Regions from separate parts of the Streptomyces sp. NPDC057743 genome, predicted to be linked through region 2. Evidence: riboswitches for the same ligand, from Rfam matches in the RefSeq annotation. Region 2 holds a riboswitch; the other holds the start of a gene.
The links. A riboswitch is a leader RNA that binds a small molecule or an ion and turns the genes downstream of it on or off. The one in region 2 is predicted to bind cyclic di-AMP.
Positions count from the first base shown of each region.

Region 1: another riboswitch for cyclic di-AMP. It lies ahead of ACFVFQ_RS27140 (peptidoglycan DD-metalloendopeptidase family protein); the one in region 2 lies ahead of ACFVFQ_RS11335 (transglycosylase family protein).

Region 1 covers NZ_JBHVJX010000026.1:85,359-92,482, forward strand. The annotation lists gene ACFVFQ_RS27135 (DUF2332 domain-containing protein) at 1-599, opposite strand, end outside; cyclic di-AMP (ydaO/yuaA leader) riboswitch at 1,011-1,167, shown strand; gene ACFVFQ_RS27140 (peptidoglycan DD-metalloendopeptidase family protein) at 1,458-2,819, shown strand; gene ACFVFQ_RS27145 (aldo/keto reductase) at 2,970-3,935, shown strand; gene ACFVFQ_RS27150 (hypothetical protein) at 4,036-4,338, opposite strand; gene ACFVFQ_RS27155 (PrsW family intramembrane metalloprotease) at 4,455-5,783, opposite strand; gene trmB (tRNA (guanosine(46)-N7)-methyltransferase TrmB) at 5,882-6,721, opposite strand; gene lhgO (L-2-hydroxyglutarate oxidase) at 6,964-7,124, opposite strand, start outside.
Region 2 covers NZ_JBHVJX010000008.1:59,977-67,100, forward strand. The annotation lists gene ACFVFQ_RS11320 (DUF501 domain-containing protein) at 1-128, opposite strand, end outside; gene ACFVFQ_RS11325 (septum formation initiator family protein) at 216-698, opposite strand; gene eno (phosphopyruvate hydratase) at 909-2,189, opposite strand; gene ACFVFQ_RS11335 (transglycosylase family protein) at 2,506-3,192, opposite strand; cyclic di-AMP (ydaO/yuaA leader) riboswitch at 3,200-3,369, opposite strand; gene ACFVFQ_RS11340 (transglycosylase family protein) at 3,620-4,699, opposite strand; gene ACFVFQ_RS11345 (cytochrome P450) at 4,939-6,231, opposite strand; gene ACFVFQ_RS11350 (LysR family transcriptional regulator) at 6,488-7,124, opposite strand, start outside.

The sequences.
Region 1 (7,124 bases), on a different contig from region 2:
GCCGGGTCGCCGTGGGCGTTGTCGTTGCCGTTGTCGTCGTCGAAGGGGGCTGGCCCGCTGGTGTGGCAGGTGAACGTGACCGGGGAATCCGGGGCGCCGCACGAGGAGTCGCGCCCCTCGTGGACGTAGCGGTAGCGGTACCGGTCCGGGTGCAGGCACAGCCCGGCCGACGTTCCGACCTCCAGGAGGGCCAGGGGCTGCGGTAGACGGGCCAGCAGCGGCAGCAGTGCGGCGCAGCGGGCCGGTTCGTTGGCCTGGGTGGCGCGTTGCAGGACCACCGAGCGGACCTCGTCCCAGTGCCGGATCGTCCACTCGCGCCAGCGCCCGTACGCCGCCGCGCCGCGCGGCCCCAACTCCGCGTGCGGGCCGTCCAGATAGCGCACCGCGGCGAGCAGCAGGTTCGGCTGCTGCTTGTTGCCGGCCGGCAGCGACCCCGCGAGCAGTTCGCAGAACTCGTCGTCCTGGCCGATCCGGGCGGCCAACTCCTCGTGCGCCCCGGACCGCCCGCGCGCCTGTTGCCAGGAGAACTCCCGGTACCGATCCGCCACTTCCTGCGGGGTGTTGACGACGTTTCCGGTGTTCGCAACGTTGACGGCCATGGGGCGACGTTATCGCCCTCACTCTCCGTGATTGTTACGCATCCCTCTGCATAACAAGTGGTGCACAATCGTCGCGAGATCGTTTGACGCGGCGGCGCCAACTCGCCCTGATTGGGGAGGGCTTGAGGGGAAACGTTCCCGCCGGAGCCCTCTTGGGGGCCGTGTGGAACCCCCGTGGATTCGTGGGAACGCTTGGATTTCCCTCGTCGTCTCTATTACTGTCCGATAACGGAGCGCGGTCGTCCCAGCCGTCGCAAGTGGCGGCACCGTGCGCCGACGCCGAATCCCGTACGCGCTTTTCCCGCACGTCCAGAACGACCCCGACCCGTCCCGCACGAGCCGGCCGCCGCCCTGCTCGACCGGGTCCCCGACCCGCGTCGCGCCGCCCGGATCGACCGGTTTGGTGGATGCCTGTCGGATCCGCCTGGAATTGCTGGGAATTGAGCGAGGGGAACCGGGGAACCACCCTCTTGGGGTGAATCGGGCGCTTCTCGCCAGGAGGCGTTCGTAGGAGACCTTCCTGCTCCGAACCCGTCAGCTAACCCGGTAGGCGAGAAGGAAGGAAAGGAGAGCGCCCCCGTGGCGTCCAACAGGCCCGCCCCCCACGCTCCATCCGGCTATGGCCTAGGCGGCCCCGCCGACTTCAGCGGCACGATCGGCTTCGGCCTTGGCCTCGGTGGCCCCGCCGGGCACGTTGCCTCCGGTGGTGTTGGTGTGGATGTTTCGGGTGGGGGTGGCGATGTCGTTGATGCCGCTGCTTCGCCCGCTTCCCCTGCTTCCCCCGTTTCTGCTGCTTCCGTTGCTTCGTCAGCGTCGTCAGCTTCTTCGGCTTCTTCCGCCGCTTCCGCTTACGAGGCGATGCCCCAGCAAGGGTTGCCCCACCAGGGGCTGCTCCCCGAAGGGCTGGCCCATGAGGGCGTCGACCAGGGCGGGTTGCCCGGTGGTGAGCCGGTGCACGGTCCCCAAGGGAGCGGTGCCGAGGGCGCGTGGGTCACGGGTGACGAGATGGCTGCCGGCGAGGCGGAGCTCTACGAGGCCGGGGGCGACGAAGAGGGCCTCCGTTCGCTGCGCGGCAAGCACCGGGTGGCCAGGCAGCGCGGCGTCGGTCTGGCGCGCGGCGGCACGGCCCTGGGCGTCGGCGTGATCGCGGCGGTCGGCGCGAGCGGGGTGGCCGCGGCCGAGGGCCGGCCGCCGGTGCCGATCTCGATGCCCGACCCCGGTGGGACGGCCGATGATGCCACCGCGGATGCCCCGAACGCCCCGGTGGCCGCCGCCGCGACCACCACCGCGGACGCCTTCGCTCCCGCCGCCCATGGCACGCGGGCCGGCGGCGCCCCCGCGGAAGCCGCGCAGGGCACGGGCGCGGCCGAGGCGCTGCGCAACCGCATCCTCCAGCAGGGCGGTGCCCGCCCGGCCGATGCCCAGGCCGGCGTCCAAACCGACGCCCAAACCGACACTCAAGCCGACGCCCAACAGGGCGGCCCCACGGGGTCGGAGGCCACGGGAACGGCCGCGACCGCGGAGAGCGCGCCGCAGGCGTCAGAGATGCCGCAGACGTCCGGAGTCGAGCAGGCGTCCGGGACGGAGGAGACGTCGAGGGCGGAGGGGGCGTCGGGGGCGGAGACGGAGGAGGCACCGGCCGCCGCACAGGCGCCGCAGCCGGACGGGAAGGCCACCCAGGCCACGGAGGTCCCCCAGACTTCCCAGACCTCCCAGGCAACGCAGGCCACCCACGAACCGGCGGCCCCGGCGACCCCGGCGGCCCCGGCCGCACAGCCCTCCTCCGCCGGCTCCCCGGAAGCCGACCAACCCGCCCGCGCCGCCCAGGACTTCGTCGCCCCGGTTGCCTCGCACACCCTGGCCACCGGCTTCGGGCAGGCCGGCGACCGCTGGGCCGCGGACCACACCGGCCAGGACTTCGCGGCCCCAACGGGCACGCTGGTCAAGGCGGTTCACGACGGGACCATCACCCAGGCGGGCTGGGCCGGAGCGTACGGCTACCGGATCGTCGTCACGCTCGACGACGGTACGGAGCTCTGGTTCTGCCACCTGTCCTCCATGGTCAAGACGTCGGGCAGGGTCCATACGGGAGAGGTGATCGGCCGTGTCGGCGCCACCGGCAACGCCACCACCCCGCACCTCCACCTGGAGGTCCGTCCGCACGGCGGCGCCCCGACCGACCCGGTGCCGTGGCTGCGCGACCGCGGGGTCACCGTCTGACGCCCGCGCCGGCCGCCCGCATCCCGTGGGCGGCCAGCCGCGCACCCTCTCTGGACCGGCAACGGGAGCGGACCAACTCCCCACCTAGGCCGGGGAATAACTCCCGCAGCGCGAGGAACAATTCCAGGCGCTGTTGCGTTGTAGCAGGGCATGACCGCGACACACGCCCAGAGCTCCGTTCCCGACCGCAAGCCGCTCGGTTCGCTGTCCGTCTCCCGGCTCTGCCTCGGGGGCAACGTCTTCGGCTGGACCGCCGACGAGGCCGAGTCCTTCGCCGTACTCGACGCCTACGTTGCCGGCGGTGGCAATTTCATCGACACCGCCGACATGTACTCGTCCTGGGTGCCCGGCAACAAGGGCGGTGAGTCCGAGACCGTCATCGGCAACTGGCTCGCGGCCCGCGGCAACCGCGACCAGGTCGTGATCGCCACCAAGGTCGGCGCCCACCCCGACTACAAGGGCCTGTCCGCGGCCACCATCAAGGCCGGTGTCGACCAGTCCCTGGCCCGTCTGCGCACGGACCACATCGACCTCTACTACACCCACTTCGACGACGAGTCCGTCGAGGTGGGCGAGTTCCTCACCGCCCTGGACGACCTCGTCAAGGCCGGCAAGGTCCGCGAGATCGCCGCGTCCAACATCTCCGCGCAGCGCCTCCAGGCGTCGCTGGACTTCTCCGCCCGTGAGGGCGTGGCCCGTTACGTGGCCCTCCAGCCGCACTACAACCTGGTCTCCCGCGACACCTACGAGGGTGAACTCGCCGACGTGGCCGCCCGCAACGGCCTGGCCGCCGTCCCGTATTTCGCGCTCGCCTCCGGCTTCCTGACGGGCAAGTACCGCCCGGGCGTCAGCGTGGACAGCGCCCGCGCCGGGACGGCCGCCGAGCATCTGGCGACCGACCGCGGCCGCCGCGTCCTGGCCGCGCTCGACACCGTCGCCGCGGCCCATGACACCGAGCCGACCACCGTCGCGCTCGCCTGGCTCGCCGCCCAGCCCACCGTCGTGGCCCCCATCGCCAGCGCCCGCACCGTCGCCCAGCTCCCGGCCCTCCTGGCCGTCACCGAGCTCACCCTCACCGACGCCGAGGTCGCCCTCCTCACGGAGGCGTCGGCCTGAGCGCGGTAGCCGACTGAGCGACGCAGCAGAGGGGCCGGCCTACGGGCCGGCCCCTCTGCGGTCTGCTCCAGGGGGCGGCCCCACAGCGGGGCCGCCGGTGTCAGCCGCGCCGGTCCGCCACCGCCCAGGAGGCCAGCGCGACGCCGCCGGCCACCGCGAACACCGAGGGCCACGCGCCGATCTTCTTGGCCAGCGGGTGGGACCCCGCGAACGCCGCCACATAGGCGCCGCTCAGCGCGGCGGCCGCCTTCGTGCCGGCCTTCTGCTGCCAGCCGCGGGCCGCCACCGCACCGGCCGCCGCGAGCGCCACCCCGCCCAGGGGCCGCTTCTTGGTCCACCGGGCCACGCCGTAACCGCCCACCAGCCCGGTGGCCGCCACCACGCTCGTCGGTATCCCAGCCATCGCAGAATCCTCCCTTTCGCGGACAACTCCCACGAGCCTACGCGCGGCCCCCGCACCGCCGGGCGGCACCGTCGCGCGGGGCGGCCGGCCGGCGCCGTGCGTCCGACCGCGGCTCCTTACGGGGCGGGGCGCCGGCCCGTTGCCGCGTCGGAATCGGGCGCGCCCCCGGGCCGGTCCGGCACCGCTTCCGGTGTCGCGGTCCGGCCCGCCCACGCCTGGAGCAGCGCCGGGCCGGCCCACGACCGGTAGTGCCACAGGCTGTCCAGGAGTTCCCGCTCCCGGGCGGCGAAGTCCGCGGTCGGGCCCGTCAGATGGGCGCGGCGCCGATGGAAGGAGAGCGCGGTGGCCAGTGCGCCGTAGGCGGTGACGGCGCGCGCGGCGGCCGGGCCGTGGGTGCGGCGGGCTATGTCGCGGGCCAGCGCGCGGGTCTTCAGGGAGGCGAGGGCGGTGGGCTCGGGCGCGGCCAGCCAACCGGCGGCGGTGTACGGGGCGAGGTACTCGCGGACCGAGAGCAGCTCCTGGCGGCGGGCCCAGAGCGCCAGCCACGTCACGGCCAGCAGGACCGGGACCATGAAGGCGCCGTAGACGGTGAGGAAGCCGGCGTCGCCGAGGGTGGAGGCGGCGTTCCACACGCCGTGCAGCAGGACCGCGGTGGTCAGGCCGAGGAGCACCAGCCCGGTCCGGGCACCGCGGCGGCGGGGGTAGCGGGTCGCGGCTATGCCGAACGCCAGGCCGGTGAGGATCGTGAACAGCGGGTGGGCGAACGGGGAGACCACGATCCGCACGAAGAAGGTGCCGGCCGTGAGGGAGTTCAGACCGCTGTGCCCCATGGACTGGTCCTCGCCGAAGGCGCTGCCCAGGTAGAGCACGTTCTCGGTGAACGCGAAGCCGGTGGCGGTGATGCCGGCGATCACGATGCCGTCGGTGATCCCGTCGAAGTCGCGGCGGCGGAAGCGGTAGAGGAGGGCGATGGCGGCGGCCTTCACCACCTCCTCGACGATCGGGGCGACCACCGTCGAGCCCCAGGCTTCGGCCTCGGTCGGGGACGCGGAGGCGACGTTGCTGGCCAGCCAGTCGGTGGCGAAGCCGTTGGCCAGTACGGCGACGAGGGTGGCGGCGCACGCCCCCCAGGCGAAGGCGAACGCGAGGTTCCGCCAGGGCTCGGGCTCGATGCGGTCCAGCCAGCAGAACGCCGCGATCAGCAGCGGAACGGGGAAGACGGCCAGCCCGAGGCCGACCAGAAAGCCCTCGGTGCCGGTCTGGCGCCGGACGATGCCGAGGATGAGCACGCCGGACAGCGCGAGCAGTGCGGCCAGCGCGATCGCTCGGACGGTCCGGCTGCGCCAGGGCGCGAACCGGCGCCGGGGCCCGGGGTGGGACCCGGCGGGTGTGTACGGCGGCGGGCCGGCTGAGCGCTCGGGGAGCGGCGGCGGTGACGGGTACACCCATCGACCCTAACGAGGGTGGAGCGGCGTGGGCAGGCGAGTTTGCCGCCAGCGAGGACACGGTGGTGCGGGGGCGCGGCCCGTAGGGGCCGCGGGCCTCAGGCCCGGCGACGGAACAGCAGGTCGTGGACGGTGTGGCCCTTGTCCAGGCCCTGGCCCTCGAATCTCGTCAGCGGCCGGAAGTCCGGTCGCGGTGCGTAGCCCGGGTAGAGGTTCTCCAGCGCCGGCTCGGCGGAGAGGACCTCAAGCATCTGCTCGGCGTACGGCTCCCAGTCGGTCGCGCAGTGCACCAGGGCGCCGGGCGCGAGCCGGGTGGCGGCCAGCGCCACGAACTCCGGCTGGATCAGCCGGCGCTTGTGGTGGCGCTTCTTGGGCCAGGGGTCCGGGAAGTAGACGCGCAGGCCGGCCAGGGACGCCGGGGCGAGCATCTCGCGCAGCAGGATGATCGCGTCGCCGTTGGCCACCCGGATGTTGGACAGGCCGTTCCGCTCCGCGAGACCGAGCAGATGGCCCTGGCCGGGGGTGTGCACATCGCAGCCGAGGATGCCGGTCTCCGGGGCGGCGGCGGCCATCTGCGCGGTGGCCTCGCCCATCCCGAAACCGATCTCCAAAACGACCGGCCGCCCGTCGAAGAACGCGTCGAGGTCGAGGCGGGAGAGCCCGTCGACGTCCACGCCCCACTTCGGCCAGAGCCGGCGCAGCGCGTCGCCCTGCGAGGCCGTGACGCGGCTGCGGCGGGGCTGGAAGGACCGGATCCGCCGCTCGTGGTGCGAGCCGGCGGGGTCGGCCGCCGGTCCCGTGCCGTCGGGGAACATCGGCTTGCCGCGCCGGGGCGCGGCGGCCGGGGCGGCGGTTGCTGCGGCGGTCACCGCGGCGTCCGCGCCCGTGGCGTCGGCAACGGCGGCGAGGGTCTCGGGGGTGGCGGGGTTCTCGGACACAGTGCGTCGATTCTACGGATGGCGCCGGGGTCAACGGGACCGTCGAGGGCGGGACCGCCGGGCGCGGTGAACGGGGCGAAGGCCGGCCGACACCCCCCGTTCCGACGGGCCCGCGCCCCTGCCCGCCCGTAGAGGCGCAGGTGGGGCCCGGTGGCCAACGGGCGACGCGGTGCGGGCCGGGCGGGCGGCGGCGGGTCTCCCGGGGGACGGCGCGGTGTGGGCGAGGTAACGGGAGCGGGCTTTCAGCTTCCCGCCTCGGGGCCGAGGCCCCGCACCTCGCCCGCCGGTATGCCCAACAGTCGGGCGACCCGTCGGGCCACCTCGCGGCCGATCGGGAGACTGGCCGTGGCGGCCGGCGACGGGGCGTTGAGGACGTGGACCATGCCGGGGGACTCGGCGAAGA
Region 2 (7,124 bases):
TGCCCGCAGGGGCAGCGGTGCGCGATGGCGCGCAGGCCGCGCGGCGGGCGGCCGAGCTGGTCCTTGAAGGCGGCGATGTCCGCGGCGGTGGGCTCGGTGGGCTCGGTCTGGGGCGGGGGCGTGTCCATGTGCGCTTTCGGTGAGGGCCGGTGGTGGGTGGCGGGCGGCCGGGGCGGGCCCGCCCGTACAGTCTCGCCGGTCGCCGCCGGTGCGGGCTACCGCCCCACGGCTGCGTCGATGGGGTCCGTGGCGTCGGCGTCGTCCACGGCGTTCCAGAGCTTGTCGTACCAGGGGCGGTCGGCCGCCTCGGCGCCCTTGGGCGCGGCACGGGCGCCGGAGCCGTCCTGGACGATGTACCCGGTCTCGTCCGGCATGACGAAGTGCAGGTGGCGGCGGGCCTGTTGACGGACGTAGGCCGGGTCCTGCCAGCGGGCCTTCTCGTCGCGCAGCCGGTTCAGCGCGGCGGCCGCGTTCTGGGCCTTGCGGCGCTGGTCGGCGATGTCGGAGCGCTGGGAGATGTACTGCCGCATCGGGTACGCGAGGGCGACCACCAGCGAGCACATCACCAGGGCCAGCAGCGCGGCGCGGCCGGTGAGGCGGTTGCGGCGGGGTCGCCGCTTGGCGCGGTAGACGCGGGCGGCGGCCTGCTCGCCGAGCGCCTTGAGCCGGGTCGCGGTGGAGAACCGGTCCGCGGGCACGTCGCCTCCCCTTCAGCTTCCGTCCATCACACGCGTCACGGCGGTCGTCACGACGTGCGTCGTCCCCGGCCACGGTACGGGACCGGGGCCGGGGACGTGCGCGCTTCGCCCCGGCTTTGCCCGCAGGTCACATCGTGCGGAGCACCGCGGGGGCGGTGGTGTGGTCGGCGCCCGGAGGCGCGGGGCGGCGCCTCCGGGTCGACGCGGGCGTCAGCCCTTGAAGCGCGGGAAGGCGCTGCGGCCCGCGTACACCGCGGCGTCGTCGAGGATCTCCTCGATGCGCAGCAGCTGGTTGTACTTGGCGACGCGCTCGGAGCGGGCCGGGGCGCCGGTCTTGATCTGGCCGCAGTTGGTGGCGACGGCGAGGTCGGCGATGGTGACGTCCTCGGTCTCGCCGGAGCGGTGCGACATCATGCACTTGAAGCCGTTGCGCTGGGCCAGCTCGACGGCGTCCAGGGTCTCGGTCAGCGAACCGATCTGGTTGACCTTCACCAGGAGGGCGTTGGCGGAGCCCTCCTCGATGCCGCGGGCCAGGCGCTCGGGGTTGGTGACGAACAGGTCGTCACCCACGAGCTGGACCTTGGTGCCGAGCTTGTCGGTGATGACCTTCCAGCCGGCCCAGTCGTCCTCGAACAGCGGGTCCTCGATGGAGACGAGCGGGTACGCGGAGACGAGCTCCTCGTAGTACTCGGTCATCTCAGCGGCCGAGCGCTCCTTGCCCTCGAACTGGTACTTGCCGTCCTTGTAGAACTCGGAGGCGGCGACGTCCAGGGCCAGCGCGATGTCCTGGCCGGGGGCGTAGCCGGCCTCCTTGATGGCCTCCAGGATGAGGTCCAGGGCCTCGCGGTTGGAGCCGAGGTTCGGGGCGAAGCCGCCCTCGTCGCCCAGACCGGTGGCCAGGCCCTTGCGCTTCAGGACCTTCTTGAGGGTGTGGTAGACCTCGGCGCCCCAACGCAGCGCCTCGGAGAAGGACTCCGCGCCGATCGGCGCGATCATGAACTCCTGGATGTCCACGTTGGAGTCGGCGTGCGAGCCACCGTTGAGGATGTTCATCATCGGCACCGGCAGGACGTGCGCGTTCGGGCCACCGAGGTAGCGGAACAGCGGCAGGTCGCTGGCCTCGGAGGCGGCGTGCGCGACGGCCAGGGAGACGCCGAGGATGGCGTTGGCGCCCAGCGAGCCCTTGTTGTCGGTGGCGTCCAGGTCGAACATCGCCTGGTCGATCAGCCGCTGCTCGGTCGCGTCGTAGCCGACGAGCTCCGGGCCGATCTGCTCGATGACCGCGAGGACGGCCTTCTCGACGCCCTTGCCGAGGTAGCGGTTGGGGTCACCGTCCCGCAGCTCGACGGCCTCGAAGGCGCCGGTCGAGGCGCCGGACGGGACGGCGGCACGGCCGGTGCTGCCGTCGTCGAGGCCGACCTCGACCTCGACCGTGGGATTACCTCGCGAGTCGAGAATTTCGCGGGCTACGACGACGTCGATGGACGGCACGTTGTCTCCTTCGGGGGTGTCTGGAGTTCTCGCCATGAGCCTAACGGCCCCGGACGTGTCCGCTTGCCCGTGGCCCGCTCCGTGGGACGAAAAAACCCAACAAGCAGGCCAAACTCCCAGTTCATGGGAGGTTTCCGGGCGTTGTTCGCTATGCGGGTAACGCCGCGCCGGGCCGTCTGATGGCCTCGGAAACGGTGCACGTCAGCGGGGGGGCTCGGGCGCGGTGCGGCACGGCGCAGGGGCGCTTGGACATAAGAAGCCCCGCCGCGGCGCGCTCGGGGGTACGCGCCGGGGCGGGGCAGCTTTCGCGGGCGGCTCAGATGCTGAGCTTCTGGCCCGGGAAGATCAGGTTGGGGTTGCCGCCGACGACGGACTTGTTGGCGGCGTAGAGCGCCTTCCAGTTGGTGCCGTGCGCCTTGGCGATCTTGGCGAGGGTGTCGCCCGACTTCACGGTGTAGGTGTCACCGGAGCGGTGCGACTGCTGCGGGGCCGGCTGGGCCTTCTCGACCTTCTCGCGGACCGGGGCGGACTTCTTCTTGGTGGTGCCCTCGGTCTGCTTGCGAGTCTCGGAGGTGCCCTGGCTCTTCTTGACCGTGGCGCCACCGGAGGTGTCGACGTTGGCGGCCGGGCCACCGGCGGTCAGGTTGCCGGCGCCGGCGCAGGACCAGGCACCCGGGCCCTGGATGGCGAGCAGCTTCTCGGCGGCGGCGATCTGCTGGGCCTTGGTGGCCAGGTCGGCGCGGGCCGCGTACTGGGTACCACCGGCGGCGGCCCAGCTGGAGTTGGAGAACTGCAGGCCACCGTAGTAGCCGTTACCGGTGTTGATCGACCAGTTGCCACCGGACTCGCACTGGGCGACCTTGTCCCAGGTGGCGACCGAGGCGGCGGAAGCGGAGGTGGCGCCCATCAGCGGGACGGCGACGGCGGCGCCGGCGACACCGGCCAGGGTGGCGACGCGGACGGCCTTGGAGCTGCGGCGGTGCTTGCCCTTGTTGATCAGCATCGTGCGTTCGTTTCCTCACCGACGCCTACGAGGTGAGCTGTCGGGTTCGGGCCGTGTGAGCTGCCCGGCCGCGTGTGCTGCACACGCGACTTCACCCCAAGCCGGTTGACCCGCTTTCACGGGTGGGGCCGGCACTTACCTTGGGTCCCCCGCTCCTGCCTTCGGCGCTTGCGCGTCGTCGTCCTCCGACCGCCGGCAGGATTCGGCGTGCGATCGAAGGGCCCGCTTTGGCGAGCGGTCCTGACCGTAAGCAAAACCCTGTTGGTGTTCAAACCCCATCTTCTGAACCAAGTTGACCGTTTTTGATCATCAGGGCGGACATTTCCGCAGGTGGACCCCGGTATCGAAACGGGGGGCGGGACCCGCCCCATCCCCCGCAACGAGAGCCATATCTCACTTTTACGAAACCGCCCCGAACCGGCGGTAACTACCCCTGCGCCCGCCCGAGATCGAGCAGTTGACCAGGAAGGATGAGGTCCGCATCGGAGCCGATGACGCCGCGGTTGCGGTCGTAGAGCGCGGGCCAGCCGCCCGGCAGGTCATGGCGCTCGGCGATGGCTGACAGGTTGTCACCCGGGCGTACGCGGTAGTCGTCGGCGCCCGCCGGGGGCGTGCGGTGCGCCGCCCCACCGCGCGAGGCGTGCCGGCCGCTGCCGCCGTCCCGCTCGTCTCCGGAGCCCGAGCCGTCGCCGGGCGCACCGCGGTGCTTGCCGGCGGCGGGGGGCGTACCGGGGTCGGACGGGGGCGAGGAGGGAGACGGGGTCGCGTCCGAGGGATCGGTGGAGGGGGTGCCGGACGGCGACGTGGCGGGCGGCCCGGACGGCGACCCCGACGGCTCCCCGGTCGGGCCCCCGGTCGGCTTCCCGGGCGACGAGGGGGACGGGGTGGCCGACGGGGAACCCGACGGCGATCCGGACGGCGACGCGGAGTCCGTCGGGCTTGTGGGGCCCGTGGTGCCCGTGGGGTCCGTCGGGTCCTGGCTCGCCGAAGGGGCGCCCGGGGTACCGGAGTCGGAGTCCGCCCCGGGGTCGGCGTCGCTGCCGGACGGGGCGGGCGTCGTGGCGCCCGGACCCGCGCGGTCCGCGTCGCCCGACGTGCCGGACGGGTCGCCGGTGGCCGGGTCGTCGGCCGAGGGGTCGTGCGTGGGGCGCGGGGTGGGGCGGCTGGTGCTGCCCGGGTCGACGCCCGGCTTGCGGCCGCCCTTCGTCAGCCCGGCGTCCACCGCGCAGCTCGGGAAGGCGTCCGGGCCGCGGTCGTCGAGGATCGCCTGGGCCACGGCTATCTGCTGGGCGCGGCTGGCGAGGTCGGGGCGGGAGGCGTAGGCGGAACCGCCGTAGTGGTCCCACATCTCCTGGGTGAGCTGGAGGCCGCCGTAGAAACCGTTGCCGGTGGCGGAGCTCCACATTCCGCCGCTCTCGCACTGCGCGACGCGGTCCCAGGTCGCCGCGTCGGCGGCCTGTGCGCCACCGGCGCTGAGCAGGGGCAGGGCCAGCCCCGCGCCGGTCACTCCTGCCGTGACAAAGATGGCCGGTGCTTGTCGGGGGCGACGATGCCGGCCGTTCCCGGAACGCATGCGGTTGCCTTTCGCGCGGCGGTTGAGTTGTCGGATCGCGGTCGGCGGGGGCGCCGTGGAGGGCGGCCCGCGATCGACCTCGATCGCCGGACGAAAGGTAGCCGGGGTTACGGGCAGTCACAAGCCGGTGTAGCGGAGATCACGCAATGGTCACATGCCTGACAGTTCGTCAACTATGCGGCCGTGCCTGGTGGGGACGGTTCCGGCGCTCCCTCCGGTGCGACCTCCGGCGTGAACTCCACCGGCAGGGTGCGCAGTCCGCGCATGATGAGCCCGCCGCGCCACCGCAAATCGTCCGGTTCCGCCGCAAGTCGGAGGTCCGGTAGGCGGGTCAGGAGGGTGGCGAGGGCGGTCTGCCCTTCGAGGCGGGCGAGCGGTGCGCCGAGGCAGTAGTGGATGCCGTGCCCGTAGCCGAGATGAGGATTGTCACGCCGCGTGAGGTCGAGCACGTCCGGCTCGTCGAAGCGGGCCGGGTCGCGGTCGGCGGCGGCCAGCACCACCAACACCGGGTCCCCCTCGGCGATCCGCTGCCCGCCCAGCGTCAACTCCCGGGTCGCGTACCGCCAGGTCGCCAGCTCCACCGGCCCGTCGTAGCGCAGCAGTTCCTCGACGGCGATGGCGAGCAGCTCGGCGTCGCCGGCCGCGATCGACTTCTGGAGCAGCTCCCGCTGGGCCGGGTGGCGAAGCAGCGCGTAGGTGCCGTTGCCGATGAGGTTGACGGTGGTCTCGAAGCCGGCGAAGAGCAGGACGAAGCACATCGCGGCGGCCTCGTTCTCGGTGAGGTGCTCGCCGTGGTCGGAGGCCCGGATCAGGCCGGAGATCAGGTCGTCGCCGAGGTCGGCCCGCTTGCGGTGGATCAACTCGGCCAGATACGCCCGCATCTTCTTCACGGAACGGGCGACGCCGCCGCGCGGGCCCCCGCCGTGCCGGATCATCATGCCCGCCCAGTCCCGGAAGTCGTCCTGGTCCTCGGGCGGGACGCCGAGCAGGTCGCAGATCGCGTAGATCGGCAGCGGGAAGGCGAACTCGTGGATGAGGTCGGCGCTGCCGCGCTGTGCGAAGCCGTCGATGAGCTGGTCGGTCAACTCCTGTATGCGCGGCGCGAACGCGGCGACCCGGCGCGGGGTGAACGCCTTGGAGACCAGGCGGCGCAGCCGGGTGTGGTCCGGGGGGTCGATGTTCAGCAGGTGCGTCATGAGGTTGGCGCCGCGCTCGCCCGGAATGCCCGTCTTGCCCTTTCCGTGCGCGGACTCGGAGTGGTGCACCGGATTCTTCGACAGCCGGGCGTCGGCGAGCGCCTGCCGGGCGTCCGGGTAACGGGTGACCAGCCACGCCTCGACGCCGCTGGGCAACCGGGTCCGGTGCACCGGCGCGTGCTCGCGCAGCCAGGCGTACGCCGGGTACGGGTCGGCGGCGAACTGCCAGGAGAAGAGCGCCGGGGTCGGGCCGAGGGCGGCGGCGGTCACGGGGCAGTCGGTGGGGGCGGGCGCTCCGGTGGCCGGAGGGCCACTCTCCGGGCCGGCGGTGGGGGCGGTCTCCGGGCGGTTCTCGGACCCGGTCTCCGTGCGGGCGTCGGGTCCGCTCTCCGGGCAGGCGTCGGGCTTGTGGTGCACACCTCGACCGTAACCGGTGCCGCACCCGCCCCACGCGTCCGCGCCCTTTCCTACCCGCCCCTCCGCGGTGACGTGCCCCCTCCGCGGTCCCTGCGCAGGGGCCCGGCCCCTACCCCGTCTCCACCCCCAGCCCCGCCAGGAACGCCGCCGCGGCCGGCGACATCCCCAGCCCGCTCCACACCACCCGCTCGGTCCGCTCCGGCGCCGGCCGCACCCGGACCGTCCGCAGCCCGCCGAGCCGACGGGCGAACGCCTCCGGCACCATCCCGATCCCGAGCCCGGCCCGCACCAGCTCCGCCATGGACTCCACCGTCGTCACCTCGAAGGGCACCTCCGCCGTCAGCCCCGCCGCCCGGAACGCCTCGTCCCGCTGGCGACGGGCCGCCGACCCCGCCGTCCAGTCCACGAACGTCTCCCGGGCCACCCGCGCCAACGTCGTCCACTCCCGCCCGGCCAGCGGATGCTCCGGCGGCACCACCGCGACCAACTCCCCGCGCGCCAGCACCTTTTCCCGCACGCCGACCGTCCGCGCCCCGGGCGTCAGCCCCACGAACGCGACGTCCAACGTGCCCGCCCGCACCTCGTCCAGCAGCGGATCGCTCATCTCCATCCGGAGGCTGATCCGCACCTCCGGGTACCTCGCGCGAAACGCCCCCAGTTCCCCGGCGAGATCGACGGCGCTGACGGTCGAGATCGCCCCCACCGCCAGCCGCCCGCGCACCGCGCCGCTCACCGCCGCCACCTCC